Regions from separate parts of the Phytobacter sp. genome, predicted to be linked through region 1. Evidence: predicted binding sites of a transcription regulator. Region 1 holds the regulator's gene; the other holds the start of a gene.
What was found. The regulator CRP, encoded in region 1, controls carbon source genes, mostly activating them, when cyclic AMP is high. The targets are predictions, from matches to a motif close to ATGTGANNNNNNTCACAT.

Region 1 (7,286 bases):
TTTCTGCCATTTCGAGTACATCGAGAAAGAGGGCAATGCCCTGATGCGCAGCCTGGAAGGTGAAGACTGGCTGCAGGGGCTTGGGGAAGACGAATTTGTAGAGCGTCTGGCGCACTATTACTGCGAAATCAATGTGCTGCATCCTTTTCGGATCGGTAACGGCATCACGCAGCGCATTTTCTTCGAGCAACTGGCATTGCACGCTGGCTACCAACTCGACTGGCGCGGAATCGAGCCGCAGGCATGGGCTGAGGCGAATCAGGCCGGGGCGATGGGTGACCTGGCTCCGTTGAGGGCAATCTTTGGCAAAGTGGTAAGCGAAGCCAGCGAAACTGAGTAGAATAGGGCGGCACACATTTATGAGGCCGCCATGATCCTGCTTATCGACAATTACGACTCTTTTACCTGGAACCTGTACCAATATTTTTGCGAGTTGGGCGCGCAGGTTGAGGTCAGACGTAACGATGAGATAACCCTCGCGGACATTGCGACGCTCGCGCCCGAAAAGATTGTCATTTCTCCCGGCCCCTGCACGCCTGATGACGCGGGCATTTCGCTTGAGGTTATCCGCCATTACGCTGGCGTGATACCGATCCTGGGTGTTTGCCTTGGGCACCAGGCTATTGCTCAGGCCTTTGGTGCGCTCATTGTCCGCGCCAGACAAGTTATGCACGGAAAAACGTCACCGATTACCCATACGGGAAAGGGCGTTTTTCAGGGGTTGAACAACCCGCTTACGGTCACGCGTTACCACTCTTTGCTCATCGACCCCCCGTCGCTACCGGACTGTTTTGAGGTCACGGCACTAAGCGAAACGCAGGAGATTATGGGCATTCGCCATCGCCAGTGGGATCTGGAAGGGGTGCAGTTCCATCCGGAAAGTATCCTCAGTGAGCAGGGGCATGCGCTATTGAATAACTTTCTGCATCGCACCGATTTTTAGTTGCCATTGAGTGATTTTTTATGCATATTTCGTGATTATATTTTCACTTCTGCTTCTTATTTAACAAGGGTGGGGTCACATGGCAACTCAGCAAGACGCAATCACGCGCGCAACCTTCGATGACGTTATTTTACCTATCTTCGCACCGGCCGAATTTATTCCGGTGAAAGCTAAGGGCAGCCGCGTCTGGGATCAGCAGGGCAAAGAGTACGTTGATTTTGCAGGTGGCATTGCGGTGACGGCGCTGGGGCACTGTCATCCGGCACTGGTAGAAACATTAAAAACCCAGGGCGAAACCCTGTGGCATATCAGCAACGTATTCACCAATGAACCGGCGCTGCGTCTGGCGCGTAAGATGATTGATGCGACTTTTGCTGAGCGCGTCGTATTCATGAACTCCGGCACTGAAGCCAACGAAACGGCGTTCAAGCTGGCGCGTTTTTATGCCTCCACCCGCCATAGCCCGCACAAAACCAAAATTATCGCCTTCCATAATGCTTTCCATGGTCGTTCGCTCTTCACGGTCACCGTGGGCGGTCAGCCGAAATATTCTGACGGTTTTGGCCCGAAACCCGCCGATATTATCCACGTGCCGTTTAACGATTTGCATGCGGTCAAAGCGGTAATGGACGATCATACCTGTGCGGTTGTTGTTGAGCCGATCCAGGGGGAAGGCGGCGTGACGGCTGCGACGCCGGAGTTCCTGCAGGGGCTGCGCGATCTCTGTGACGAGCACAATGCGCTGCTGGTGTTTGATGAAGTGCAGTGCGGCATGGGCCGTTGTGGTGAGCTGTTTGCCTATATGCATTACGGCGTGACGCCGGATATCCTCACCAGCGCCAAAGCACTCGGCGGCGGTTTCCCCGTCAGCGCCATGCTGACCACGCAGGAGATTGCCAGTGCGTTCCATCCGGGCTCTCACGGCTCCACCTACGGTGGTAACCCGCTGGCCTGTGCCGTTGCCGGTACCGCGTTCGATATCATTAACACGCCGGAAGTCTTAAACGGGGTGAATGCGAAGCGCGAGCTGTTTGTGAAGCATCTGCAAAACATCAACGCGCAGTACAATATCTTCAGCGATATTCGCGGCATGGGCCTGTTGATTGGTGCTGAACTGACACCGCAATTCAAAGGCCGTGCACGTGATTTCCTGCTGGCTGCTGCTGATGCAGGGGTGATGGTGCTGAATGCCGGGCCTGATGTGATGCGTTTTGCGCCTGCGCTTATCGTTGAAGAGAGCGATATCGAAGAAGGCATGAGCCGCTTTGCTAAAGCGGTTGCAAAAGTGGTTAACGGCTAACGTCGTAACCGACGGTTTAACCAGATACCGTGATGTGGGCGCTGACGCCATGCTACCGACGAAATGGTGTGCATGGTGCTCAGATGCCCCAGAATACGTTGCAGATGCTGTTCCAGCGTACTCATCGGGCCGTGGGTCATCGTCTCCGGCGCTTCCAGAATATTTACATCCCCCGACTCTCCCGGCCCGTCATACTCCAGCCGCTGCTGACAGCGCTGCAGGGCAATCTCACACGACTGTAAGTACCGCTGCGCTAAATCCGGCGTGAGCATGGTGTGCTCGCGCGCAAGCGTTGTCATGGCATTGATATGCTCGACAATAAACTGGCTGTGGGTAACCCACAATTTCATATCCGACAGATAGCGCGTATCGAAACCGGGCTCCTGCATCGCCTGGTTGAGCGAGTTAAATAAAGCGTTGTGAGCCTGGTTGACGCGCATTCGCTGCCAGGCCAGTGGCGTAGCCTGCGGATCGTTGCTGAGAATAAGCTGGATAGCCTCCTGGTAAGTACCCAGAGCATCATGGGCGTTACGACGCAGCAGCCCGCTTTGCCACTGCGGCCAGAGCCAGAGGATGCCGCCAAAGGCAATCAAACAACCAATCAGGGTATCGATAAGCCGGGCCACGATAAACTGCTCACCATTCAGCGTCAGTAACTGGAGCGTGTACACCGCCGTCAGGGTAAAGCCCACCATCGCCCAGCCGTAGCTTTTACGAATGATCAGGTAGCTTATCAGCGTGACGATAAGCATGGTGGCGAGCGTGTAGCCCTCCGGCACATGGTAGTGCAGCGTGGCCCCGGCGATAATCAACCCAGCCATAGTGCCTGCCGCCCGGTGCAGGATGCGCACCCGCGTTGCGCCGTAGCCGTTCTGAGTGACGAACATGACCGTCATCATAATCCAGTAGGGTTTAGGCAAATGCAGCGCGCTGCCCATCAGGCTGGCTACGCTCAGCATGACGCTGATGCGTGCGGCGTTCCGTAAGGCCGCGGATTTGAAGGAGAGGTAGCTTTTCAACGCCGGAATGAGCGGCAGACGGCGCTGCTTTTCTGCCATTAAATCGCGAATATAGAGTGGGCGCTGAGTACGCAGCACACGGGCAATCTGGCTGAAATGCCAGGCGCAGAACTGGCCTACCGGGTTATCCGGATGCTGGAGGGCAATTTTCTCCAGCGCACTGATCTGCTTTTCCATGTTGAAACGCTGGGGATAGCGGTGATAGAGAATATCGTCCGCGATTACCCTCAACCGTGCAGCGACGGTTTGCGCGTTCCAGCGGATCACCTCTTCAGCGTGGCTGCGTTCCACCAGTTCCTGCACTTCCTGGGGCTGATGCAGGCTAACGGCAATGTGTTCCTGTAAATCCAGCGCCACCTGGAAGACCCGCCTTAATCTTTTGTAATCACCATTCTGATTTGCCGCCAGCATATGCAGTTGCTGGTAGCACTGGCTAATCATGTCCACTGCTTTTTGCTGACGCGCCAGCAGCGGCGGCAGGGCTTTTTCCGGGTCCGCGTGTTGGGTCAGCATGCTGTATTTTGCTTCGCAGTAATCGGCCAACTGACGATAGAGCAAACTCAACGACTCACGCAGCGGCTGCTCTCGCCAGAGCCAGAACCAGAAGGCGTTAAATGCGCCATACCACAGCGTGCCAAGGCTGTAGATCAACAGCGGTTCCCATACCGACATATTGCCCGCAAGGCTCAGGGTGAAAATGGCGGCAATCAGTGACGCGGGGAGCAACCTGCCGTGCAGCGCGCTGATTTCTGCAGTGACACCGAGGATAAGCGTCAACAGGGTCAAAATAAGCGGCAGGGGGATGTTTTCAAAAAGCAAAAATTGCACCGCGAGACTGCTGCCAGCAAAAAGCGAGCCGCCAATAATCACGCGCTTGAAGAAGCGCTTATGCAGCGTGTCGAGACCAGCGATGTTGCAACAGGCGGGGACTAATGAGAAAAGCAGCCCTAAATCCAGTCGGCCCACAATCAAGCCAACGGTCACAGGCAGGCATAACACCAGCGTTTGTCGCAGTGCATAGTTGATTTCGGGGTGGTAAATCAGCCTGCGCCACATGGGGAAACAAAAACGGCGCACTGCCAGGGGCAATGCGCCGTTCGGAGATTAACGTGTTCCGTACACGACGATCGTTTTACCGTGAGCGGAGATCAGGTTCTGATCTTCGAGCATCTTCAGGATGCGGCCAACGGTTTCACGAGAACAGCCCACGATCTGACCAATTTCCTGACGGGTTATTTTAATTTGCATACCGTCCGGGTGGGTCATTGCGTCGGGTTGTTTCGCCAGATTCAGTAACGTCTGAGCAATACGGCCTGTCACATCGAGGAAGGCGAGGTTGCCGACTTTTTCCGAAGTGACCTGCAGGCGGCGCGCCATCTGCGAGGACAAGCGCATCAGAATATCCGGGTTTACCTGGATCAACTGACGGAATTTTTTGTAGGAAATTTCGGCCACTTCACAAGCGGTCTTGGCGCGTACCCATGCACTGCGCTCCTGACCTTCTTCGAACAGACCCAGTTCACCAATAAAATCGCCCTGGTTAAGGTAAGAGAGGATCATCTCTTTCCCTTCTTCATCCTTGATGAGCACAGCCACTGAGCCTTTGACGATGTAATACAACGTTTCCGCTTTTTCACCCTGGTGAATCAGCGTGCTCTTCGACGGGTACTTATGAATATGGCAATGAGACAAGAACCATTCGAGAGTCGGGTCTGTTTGCGGTTTGCCAAGCACCATGCGCGGTTATCCTCTGTTATAAGCTGGCTCCAGACTCAGGATCTGCGCCCTGTGACTGGGGTTGCAATCTGTCTTCCCGATACCTGGGAAGTGCACCGTCAGACATGTCTGCGGCCTCTAAGATGTGATGTCCTCTGCGTACATGCAGTACATCAATGTATCACTGTAGCATCCAGACTGTTTTAGCATAGCTTTAATCGCCTGTCTCCTGGTGTCTCGCTTCAGCTTGACGCAGGTCGCCTTCCGTTGCGAGTTTTCTTATGTACGCGTAATCTGTAGAGAAAATTGCTACTCCGGAGTTAATTAAAATGCATGCTCGTGTGAAATGGGTTGAAGGTTTGACGTTCCTGGGTGAGTCTGCTTCCGGGCACCAGATTTTGATGGACGGTAACTCAGGCGATAAAGCCCCGAGCCCGATGGAGATGGTACTGATGGCCGCAGGCGGATGCAGCGCTATCGATGTGGTTTCTATCCTGCAAAAAGGGCGTCATGACGTGACGGATTGCGAGGTGAAATTGACATCCGAGCGTCGTGAAGAAGCGCCACGTCTGTTCACCCACATCAATCTGCATTTCATTGTGACAGGCAAAGCGTTGAAAGATGCCGCGGTGTCGCGTGCAGTAGACCTTTCAGCTGAGAAGTATTGCTCTGTTGCGCTGATGCTGGAAAAAGCGGTGAATATCACGCACTCGTATGAAGTGATTGAAGCGTGATGGGTTGAGGGCATTGTGCGGTCTGATGCCCTCAACCTGACCCTCTCCCACGGGGAGAGGGGACTGATGTTACTCGATTTTCTTACCTTCCATCAGCCGTTCTACCAGCGGTGTCATGATGAGTTCCATCGCCAGCCCCATTTTGCCGCCCGGCACCACTAACGTATTCATATGAGAAATAAACGAACCCTGTAACATGGCTAGCAGCCAGGGATAATCAATGCCTTCCAGATTGCGGAAATGAATCACCACAAAGCTTTCATCCAGCGACGGAATGACTTTGGCCGCAAACGGGTTAGAGGTGTCGACGGTGGGGACGCGCTGGAAGTTAATATGGGTACGAGAAAACTGCGGCGTAATGAAGTTGATGTAGTCGTCCATTGAACGCACCACGGAATCCATTACCGCTTCACGGGAGTGGCCGCGTTCGCTGGTATCCCGCACCAGTTTTTGCATCCATTCCAGGTTGACGATAGGCACCACGCCCACCAGCAGATCCACATGGCGTGCGACGTCATGCTGCGGTGTGACCACACCACCGTGCAATCCCTCATAGAACAGTACGTCCGTTGGCTCCGGCAGCGGCTGCCAGGGTGTAAAGGTTCCAGGAACCTGATTCCAGGGAACCGCTTCGTCATAGGTGTGCAGGTATTTGCGTGCCTGGCCCTTACCCGTGTGGCCGTACTCGATAAACGTCTGTTCCAGTAGTCCGAAGTCATTGGCTTCAGGGCCAAAATAGCTGATGTGACGGCCTAAATCTCGCGCCTTGCGAATCGCCATGTCCATTTCGGGACGGGTGTAGCGGTGAAAACTGTCGCCTTCAACTTCAGCAGCATGCAGATCGAGTTGGGCGAAAATTTTACGAAACGCGAGGCTGGTGGTGGTGGTTCCCGCACCGCTGGAGCCTGTAACAGCGATAACCGGATGTTTAGCAGACATAGCGACTCCAGAAAATAGCGATGATGTTCGCTTGAGCTTTGTTAATCGCGAAACTGTGTGCGTGGCATGATGTTGACGCTTTCGTGTAATTCCGACCACACCAGCACGGCTTCGCCGCTTTTTAGTTGTCGCTTAACATCAGCAACTTTTTGGGCAAACGCGCGTTCATGTTCACCATAATCAGTGCCTTCGCGCAAGACAAAGCTCTCAATAAGGTTATCCAGCGTTTCAGGCGCCAGATCTTGCCAGGGAATAATCATCTTAGTCTTCCAGCCAGGTTTTCAGCCAGTCAGGGATACGTTTCTCAAGCCACATTTCTGGCCGCATCAGGGTGCCACCTACAAAGCCGACGTGACCACCGTGTTCGGTCAACTGATACTCCACGCAGGGCGGCAGCGTTGCCGGATCCGGGATCACATGGCTGTCCATAAAGGGATCATCTTTCGCATGGATGATGAGCGTAGGGCAGGTGATTTTGTTTAATAACGGCATGGCGCTGCACTGACGATAGTAATCAATGGCGTCAGCAAAGCCATGAATGCGCGCCGTGATCAAATCATCGAATTCACGCAACCGGCGCACCCGTTTTAGCTGCAGCAGATCGATTGGCAAAGTGCCGGGGTACGCTTTCAGTT
Region 2 (7,286 bases), on a different contig from region 1:
GGAGTATGTGCAGCTTGATCCAAAAACCTTACTGACCCAATTCCGCGATCAGGTCAAACAGACCGATCTGGATGACGCCCTGCAGAAACAGTTCCTCGAAGAGTTTGAGGCGGGGCTGTACGGTTACACCTATCTTGAAGACGAGTAATTAACGCGTCATGCCGGAGGCAGTAACTGCCTCCGGCACCTTTCTATTATTTGATACCGTCTGCTGCCAGTCTGTCGCGAACGTGTTGCGCACGCTCTGCTGAGGCTGGGTGATCGTCAAACATGGAACTCTGACGACCCTCTTCCAGTTTTGCCAGTTTTTCGAAGCTGGTAGCCAGCCCCATCGGGCTGATTCCTCGTTTGCGCAACAAGTCATAAGAATAATCGTCCGCTTCGGACTCCTGGCGCTGCGAGAACTGCGAATTCACCAGTTTTTCACCCAGGTCACCCAACTGGGATTGCGACAGACTTCCCACCACGCCACCCGCCGATGCCGCGGCTGCGCGTACTGCGTTGGTGCCTAACGCAACCTGCATGCCTTTCTTCACGTGACCGAGCGCAACGTGGCCCATCTCGTGACCAATAACGGCTTCAACTTCGTTGTCATTCATCATATCCATCAGGCCGCTGTAAACGCGGATACAGCCGTTGGCCATCGCGAAGGCGTTAACGTCTTTTGCCACGTAAACCTTGTAGTTCACCGGTTGGCCATTGATGTTGTCACCCAATGCGTTAGCAATTTTGGCGAGACGTTGGCTGTACTGGCTGCTGGCAGGGGCGATAGTGGCTTTAGCGTCCATCTGCTTACAGGCTTCGTCACTCAACGTTTTCACCTGAGCGTCGCTTAACGTATAGGCCTGAAATGCTTCGGCTCCTGACGTGAGGAAACCGTTAGAGTCCATGTTCTGGCAACCTGCCAGCAAGGTAGCGGTAGCCAAAGCAAGCAAAGCCGGGCGAATTTTCATCTCTTATCTTCCACGCAGGTTGATTCATAATTCTGATAATGCACGGGTCACAATCGAACCGGTGCAGTTGCATAAGTATAAAGAATAGAACGATAAGCGGGCGAGTCCATTGCGCAATGTGCGAGCAGCTTCCAGAGATTTCTTAACACCCAAAAGGATGCTCCATGTACATGACTTGCCGCTTGGGTTACATTGTTGGCACTTTTTTCCGGCGTAGCCCATAACGCGCTGTAGTCAAGTCGTTCCGGGCATGGCCTTTAACAGTCCGATCTGGAGTCAAAATGTCCTCACGTAAAGAGCTTGCCAATGCCATTCGTGCGCTGAGCATGGACGCGGTACAGAAAGCCAAATCCGGTCACCCGGGTGCCCCGATGGGTATGGCTGACATCGCCGAAGTCCTGTGGCGTGATTTCCTGAACCACAACCCACAGAACCCGGCATGGGCAGATCGTGACCGCTTCGTGCTGTCTAACGGTCACGGCTCGATGCTGATTTACAGCCTGCTGCACCTCACTGGTTATGATCTGCCGATCGAAGAGCTGAAAAACTTCCGTCAGCTGCATTCCAAAACCCCGGGTCACCCGGAAGTGGGTTACACCGCAGGCGTGGAAACCACCACTGGCCCGCTGGGTCAGGGCATTGCTAACGCCGTGGGCATGGCTATCTCAGAAAAAACCCTGGCAGCGCAGTTCAACCGTCCGGGCCACGACATTGTTGACCACAGCACTTATGCCTTTATGGGCGACGGCTGCATGATGGAAGGCATCTCCCACGAAGTGTGCTCCCTGGCGGGTACCCTGAAACTGGGCAAACTGGTCGCCTTCTACGACGACAACGGCATCTCCATCGACGGCCATGTTGAAGGCTGGTTCACTGACGACACCGCAGCCCGTTTCGAAGCCTACGGCTGGCACGTGGTGCGCGGCGTGGACGGTCACAACGCGGACTCCATCAAAGCGGCAGTCGAAGCGGCGAAAGCCGTTACCGACAAACCGTCCCTGCTGATGTGCAAAACCATCATCGGTTTCGGTTCGCCGAACAAACAGGGCACCCACGACTCCCACGGTGCTCCGCTGGGCGACGCGGAAATCGCGCTGACCCGCGACGCACTTGGCTGGAAACACCCTGCCTTTGAAATCCCGTCTGACATCTATGCCCAGTGGGATGCGAAAGAAGCCGGTCAGGCGAAAGAGTCTGCGTGGAACGAGAAGTTCGCCGCCTACGCCAAAGCCTTCCCGGAACTGGCTGCAGAATTCACCCGTCGTATGAGCGGTGACCTGCCGTCTGACTTCGACGCCAAAGCGAGCGCGTTCATTGCGAACCTGCAGGCGAACCCGTCCAAAATCGCCAGCCGTAAAGCGTCGCAGAATGCGATTGAAGCCTTTGGCCCGCTGCTGCCGGAATTCCTTGGCGGCTCTGCTGACCTGGCGCCAAGCAACCTGACCATCTGGTCCGGCTCAAAAGCGATTAACGAAGACACTGCCGGCAACTACATCCACTACGGCGTGCGCGAGTTCGGCATGACCGCGATTGCCAACGGTATCTCCCTGCACGGTGGCTTCCTGCCGTACACCTCCACCTTCCTGATGTTCGTGGAATATGCCCGTAACGCGGTGCGTATGGCAGCACTGATGAAACAGCGCCAGGTGCTGGTCTACACCCACGACTCCATCGGTCTGGGCGAAGATGGCCCGACGCACCAGCCGGTCGAGCAGGTCGCTTCTCTGCGTGTGACCCCGAACATGAGCGTATGGCGTCCGTGTGACCAGGTGGAGTCTGCAGTGGCGTGGAAATACGGTGTTGAGCGTGCTGATGGCCCGACCGCACTGATTCTCTCCCGTCAGAACCTGGCGCAGCAGGAACGTAGCGCTGAGCAACTGGCCAACGTGGCCCGTGGTGGTTACGTGCTGAAAGACAGCAACGGTCAGCCGGAGCTGATTTTCATCGCCACCGGTTCTGAAGTTGAGCTGGCGGTTGCGGCATACGAGAAACTGACTGCGGAAGGCGTGAAGGCGCGCGTGGTTTCCATGCCGTCCACTGACGCATTCGACAAGCAGGATGCGGCGTACCGTGAAGCGGTGCTGCCGAAAGCAGTCTCTGCTCGCGTGGCAGTTGAAGCGGGTATCGCAGACTACTGGTTCAAATACGTGGGCCTGAACGGCGCGATCGTTGGGATGACTACTTTTGGTGAGTCTGCACCGGCAGAACTGCTGTTCGAAGAGTTCGGCTTCACCGTTGAGAACGTGGTCGCGAAAGCGAAAGAACTGCTGTAATTTCGATTACACAATGAAACGGGTCGCTCAGGCGGCCCGTTTTTTTTGCCTGAAGCCAGAGCGTAATTCCTCAACTGGAATAAGTTTGCTGCGTTTTACCGTGAAAGTGTGATGTATGTCAGATAAATGGTGGTCTGCACCGGGCGTTGATTCCTTTTATTCCGCGTTTGGCTTATTCTAGCTGAAGCGTTTCAGTTGTTTAAATGTTCGACAAATAATCAATCAGTTGTAGTTTGTGACAGGCAAGGATTCCCCTCTGAAGGTTGCTGCATTACTCTGTTAGCCACTTCAGAACGGGTTACCTGGCAGGAGATCTATGACCGTACGCATAGCGATTAATGGCTTCGGTCGCATCGGGCGCAACGTGGTTCGTGCTTTATATGAATCCGGGCGACGAGCGGAAGTCACCGTGGTGGCAATCAATGAACTGGCCGATGCTGCAGGCATGGCGCATTTATTGAAATATGACACCAGCCACGGGCGGTTTGCATGGGATGTGTATCAGGAACGTGAGCAGCTATATATTGGCGATGACACTATCCGCATCTTGCATGAACGTGACATCGCGCTGCTGCCCTGGCGAGAACTGGGTGTTGATGTAGTGCTTGATTGCACGGGCGTCTATGGCAACCGCGAACACGGCGAAGCCCATCTGGCCGCTGGCGCGAAAAAAGTGCTTTTCTCCCATCCTGGTAGCAACGATCTCGACGCGACGGTCGTGTTCGGCGTTAACGAAAAAGATCTTCGTGCCGAAAACCGCATCGTGTCTAACGCCTCCTGCACGACCAACTGTATTATTCCGGTCATTAAGCTCCTTGATGATGCATTTAGCATCGAGTCGGGAACGGTAACCACCATCCACTCGGCCATGCACGATCAACAAGTGATTGATGCTTACCATCCGGATTTACGCCGGACGCGCGCAGCCAGCCAGTCGATAATCCCGGTGGATACGAAACTGGCCGCAGGTATTACCCGAATTTTTCCGCAATTTCATGACCGTTTTGAAGCGATTGCGGTGCGTGTTCCAACCATTAATGTGACGGCAATTGACCTAAGCGTGACGGTTAAAAAACCGGTAAAAGCGTGTGAAGTCAACACGTTGCTGCAAAAAGCAGCACGTGGAACTTTTCATGGTATAGTTGACTATACGGAATTACCGTTGGTTTCAATTGATTTTAACCACGACCCACATAGTGCCATTGTCGATGGCACGCAGACGCGGGTCAGTGGTTCGCACCTTATTAAAACCCTGGTGTGGTGCGATAACGAATGGGGCTTTGCTAACCGAATGCTTGATACGACGTTAGCAATGGCCGCGAAAGGTTTCAGGTAGGGTGTAAGTTGCACCCGCAAAACTTTATGAATCATTGAGAGGATTCACCATGTCTGTAATTAAGATGACCGATCTGGATTTGGCAGGTAAACGCGTTTTCATCCGTGCGGATCTGAACGTACCGGTTAAAGATGGCAAAGTAACCAGCGATGCACGTATCCGTGCTTCTCTGCCGACCATCGAACTGGCACTGAAACAGGGTGCGAAAGTGATGGTTACCTCCCACCTGGGTCGTCCGACCGAAGGCGAGTACAACGAAGAATTCTCTCTGCTGCCGGTTGTTAATTACCTGAAAGACAAACTGTCTAACCCGGTACGTCTGGTTAAAGACTACCTGGACGGCGTTGAAGTTGCTGCAGGCGAACTGGTTGTTCTGGAAAACGTTCGTTTTAACAAAGGCGAGAAGAAAGACGACGAAGCACTGTCCAAAAAATATGCCGCTCTGTGTGACGTATTCGTGATGGATGCATTCGGCACCGCACACCGTGCACAGGCGTCTACTCATGGTATCGGCAAATTTGCTGATGTAGCTTGTGCTGGTCCGCTGCTGGCGGATGAACTGGAAGCGCTGGGTAAAGCGCTGAAAGAGCCTGCTCGTCCGATGGTTGCTATCGTTGGTGGTTCTAAAGTTTCCACTAAACTGACCGTGCTGGATTCTCTGTCTAAAATCGCTGACCAGCTGATCGTCGGTGGCGGTATCGCTAACACCTTCGTTGCTGCTCAAGGCCACAACGTCGGTAAATCCCTGTACGAAGCGGACCTGGTTGACGAAGCAAAACGTCTGCTGACCACTTGTGATATCCCAGTCCCGACAGACGTGCGTGTCGCTACTGAGTTCTCTGAAACTGCCACTGCTACCCTGAAATCTGTTTCTGACATCAAAGATGAAGAGCAGATTCTGGATCTGGGCGATGTTTCCGCTGAGAAACTGGCTGCAATCCTGAAAAACGCGAAAACCATTCTGTGGAATGGCCCGGTTGGCGTATTCGAATTCGCTAACTTCCGCAAAGGCACTGAAATCGTGGCTAACGCTATCGCAGACAGCGACGCGTTCTCCATCGCAGGCGGTGGTGACACCCTGGCAGCGATCGACCTGTTCGGTATCGCTGACAAAATTTCCTACATCTCCACTGGTGGCGGTGCATTCCTCGAGTTCGTGGAAGGCAAAGTGCTGCCAGCAGTCGCAATGCTCGAAGAGCGCGCTAAGCAGTAAGTATTCAAAGGGCAGGGAAACCTGCCCATTTTTCAGCGCGCGCTAAGCTCGCGAATTTTTTCCAACGGTCGAAGATACAGAAACAGGACTCGAAAACATGTCTAAAATTTTTGATTTCGTAAAACCGGGCGTCATCACCGGTGATGACGTTCAGAAAGTGTTCCAGGTAGCTAAAGAAAACAACTTTGCGCTGCCAGCAGTTAACTGCGTGGGCACCGATTCCATTAACGCCGTTCTGGAAACCGCTGCAAAAGTTAAAGCTCCGGTTATCGTTCAGTTCTCCAACGGTGGTGCTGCATTCATCGCGGGTAAAGGCGTGAAAACCGACGTTCCTCAGGGTGCTGCTATCCTGGGTGCAATCTCTGGCGCACATCACGTACACCAGATGGCTGAGCACTACGGTGTTCCAGTTATCCTGCATACCGACCACTGCGCGAAGAAACTGCTGCCGTGGATCGACGGTCTGCTGGACGCGGGTGAAAAATACTTTGCTGCTCACGGCAAACCGCTGTTCTCTTCTCACATGATCGACCTGTCTGAAGAGTCTCTGGAAGAGAACATCGAAATCAGCTCCAAATACCTGGCGCGCATGGCGAAAATCGGCATGACCCTGGAAATCGAACTGGGTTGCACCGGTGGCGAAGAAGACGGCGTGGACAACAGCCACATGGACGCTTCTGCCCTGTACACTCAGCCAGAAGACGTTGATTACGCTTACACCAAACTGAATGCAATCAGCCCGCGTTTCACCATCGCTGCTTCCTTCGGTAACGTGCATGGCGTGTACAAGCCGGGTAACGTGAAACTGACCCCGACTATCCTGCGCGACTCTCAGGAATATGTTTGCAAGAAACATAACCTGCCGCACAACGCTCTGAACTTCGTGTTCCACGGCGGTTCCGGTTCTACTGCTCAGGAAATCAAAGACTCCGTAAGCTACGGTGTTATCAAAATGAACATCGATACCGACACCCAATGGGCGACCTGGGAAGGTATTCTGAACTACTACAAAACCAACGAAGCGTATCTGCAAGGTCAGCTGGGCAACCCGAAAGGCGAAGACCAGCCGAACAAGAAATACTACGATCCGCGCGTATGGCTGCGTTCCGCTCAGACTTCCATGATTACCCGTCTGGAGCAGGCTTTCAAAGAACTGAACGCGGTTGACGTTCTGTAATCTGAGTTAGCTTTTACGCCTAAAAGCCCGCCTTCAGTGCGGGCTTTTTTATTGCCTGTTCAATGGCATGCGCACGCGTTAAATGTGATCCGTTTGGCAAAAACGCCTCTTTTTGTTTACCCTTTAGGGGTCTGTCCGCCACCGTCGGGTTGGATTGTTCCCGTACGGATTAACAAAAGGAATGAAGAATGGAAGATCTTAACGTCGTCGACAGTATTAACAATGCGGGCTCCTGGCTGGCTACCAACCAGGCGTTACTGCTGAGTTACGCTGTCAACATCGTCGCCGCTATCGCCATCATCATCGTGGGTATGATCATTGCCCGCATGATTTC

Region 2: the regulator CRP is predicted to act here: its motif matches at 3,333-3,350, upstream of epd (erythrose-4-phosphate dehydrogenase).

What each region holds. Positions count from the first base shown of each region.
Region 1 covers NZ_JCACPZ010000001.1:530,315-537,600, forward strand. The annotation lists gene AC5JPW_RS02430 (putative adenosine monophosphate-protein transferase Fic) at 1-340, shown strand, start outside; gene pabA (aminodeoxychorismate synthase component 2) at 371-943, shown strand; gene argD (bifunctional acetylornithine/succinyldiaminopimelate transaminase) at 1,023-2,243, shown strand; gene AC5JPW_RS02445 (YccS/YhfK family putative transporter) at 2,240-4,318, opposite strand; gene crp (cAMP-activated global transcriptional regulator CRP) at 4,367-4,999, opposite strand; gene AC5JPW_RS02455 (OsmC family protein) at 5,308-5,712, shown strand; gene AC5JPW_RS02460 (phosphoribulokinase) at 5,782-6,651, opposite strand; gene AC5JPW_RS02465 (YheU family protein) at 6,693-6,911, opposite strand; gene AC5JPW_RS02470 (hydrolase) at 6,913-7,286, opposite strand, start outside.
Region 2 covers NZ_JCACPZ010000008.1:996,189-1,003,474, reverse strand. The annotation lists gene speA (biosynthetic arginine decarboxylase) at 1-148, shown strand, start outside; gene loiP (metalloprotease LoiP) at 195-953, opposite strand; gene tkt (transketolase) at 1,235-3,226, shown strand; gene epd (erythrose-4-phosphate dehydrogenase) at 3,543-4,562, shown strand; gene pgk (phosphoglycerate kinase) at 4,612-5,775, shown strand; gene fbaA (class II fructose-bisphosphate aldolase) at 5,873-6,952, shown strand; gene mscS (small-conductance mechanosensitive channel MscS) at 7,141-7,286, shown strand, end outside.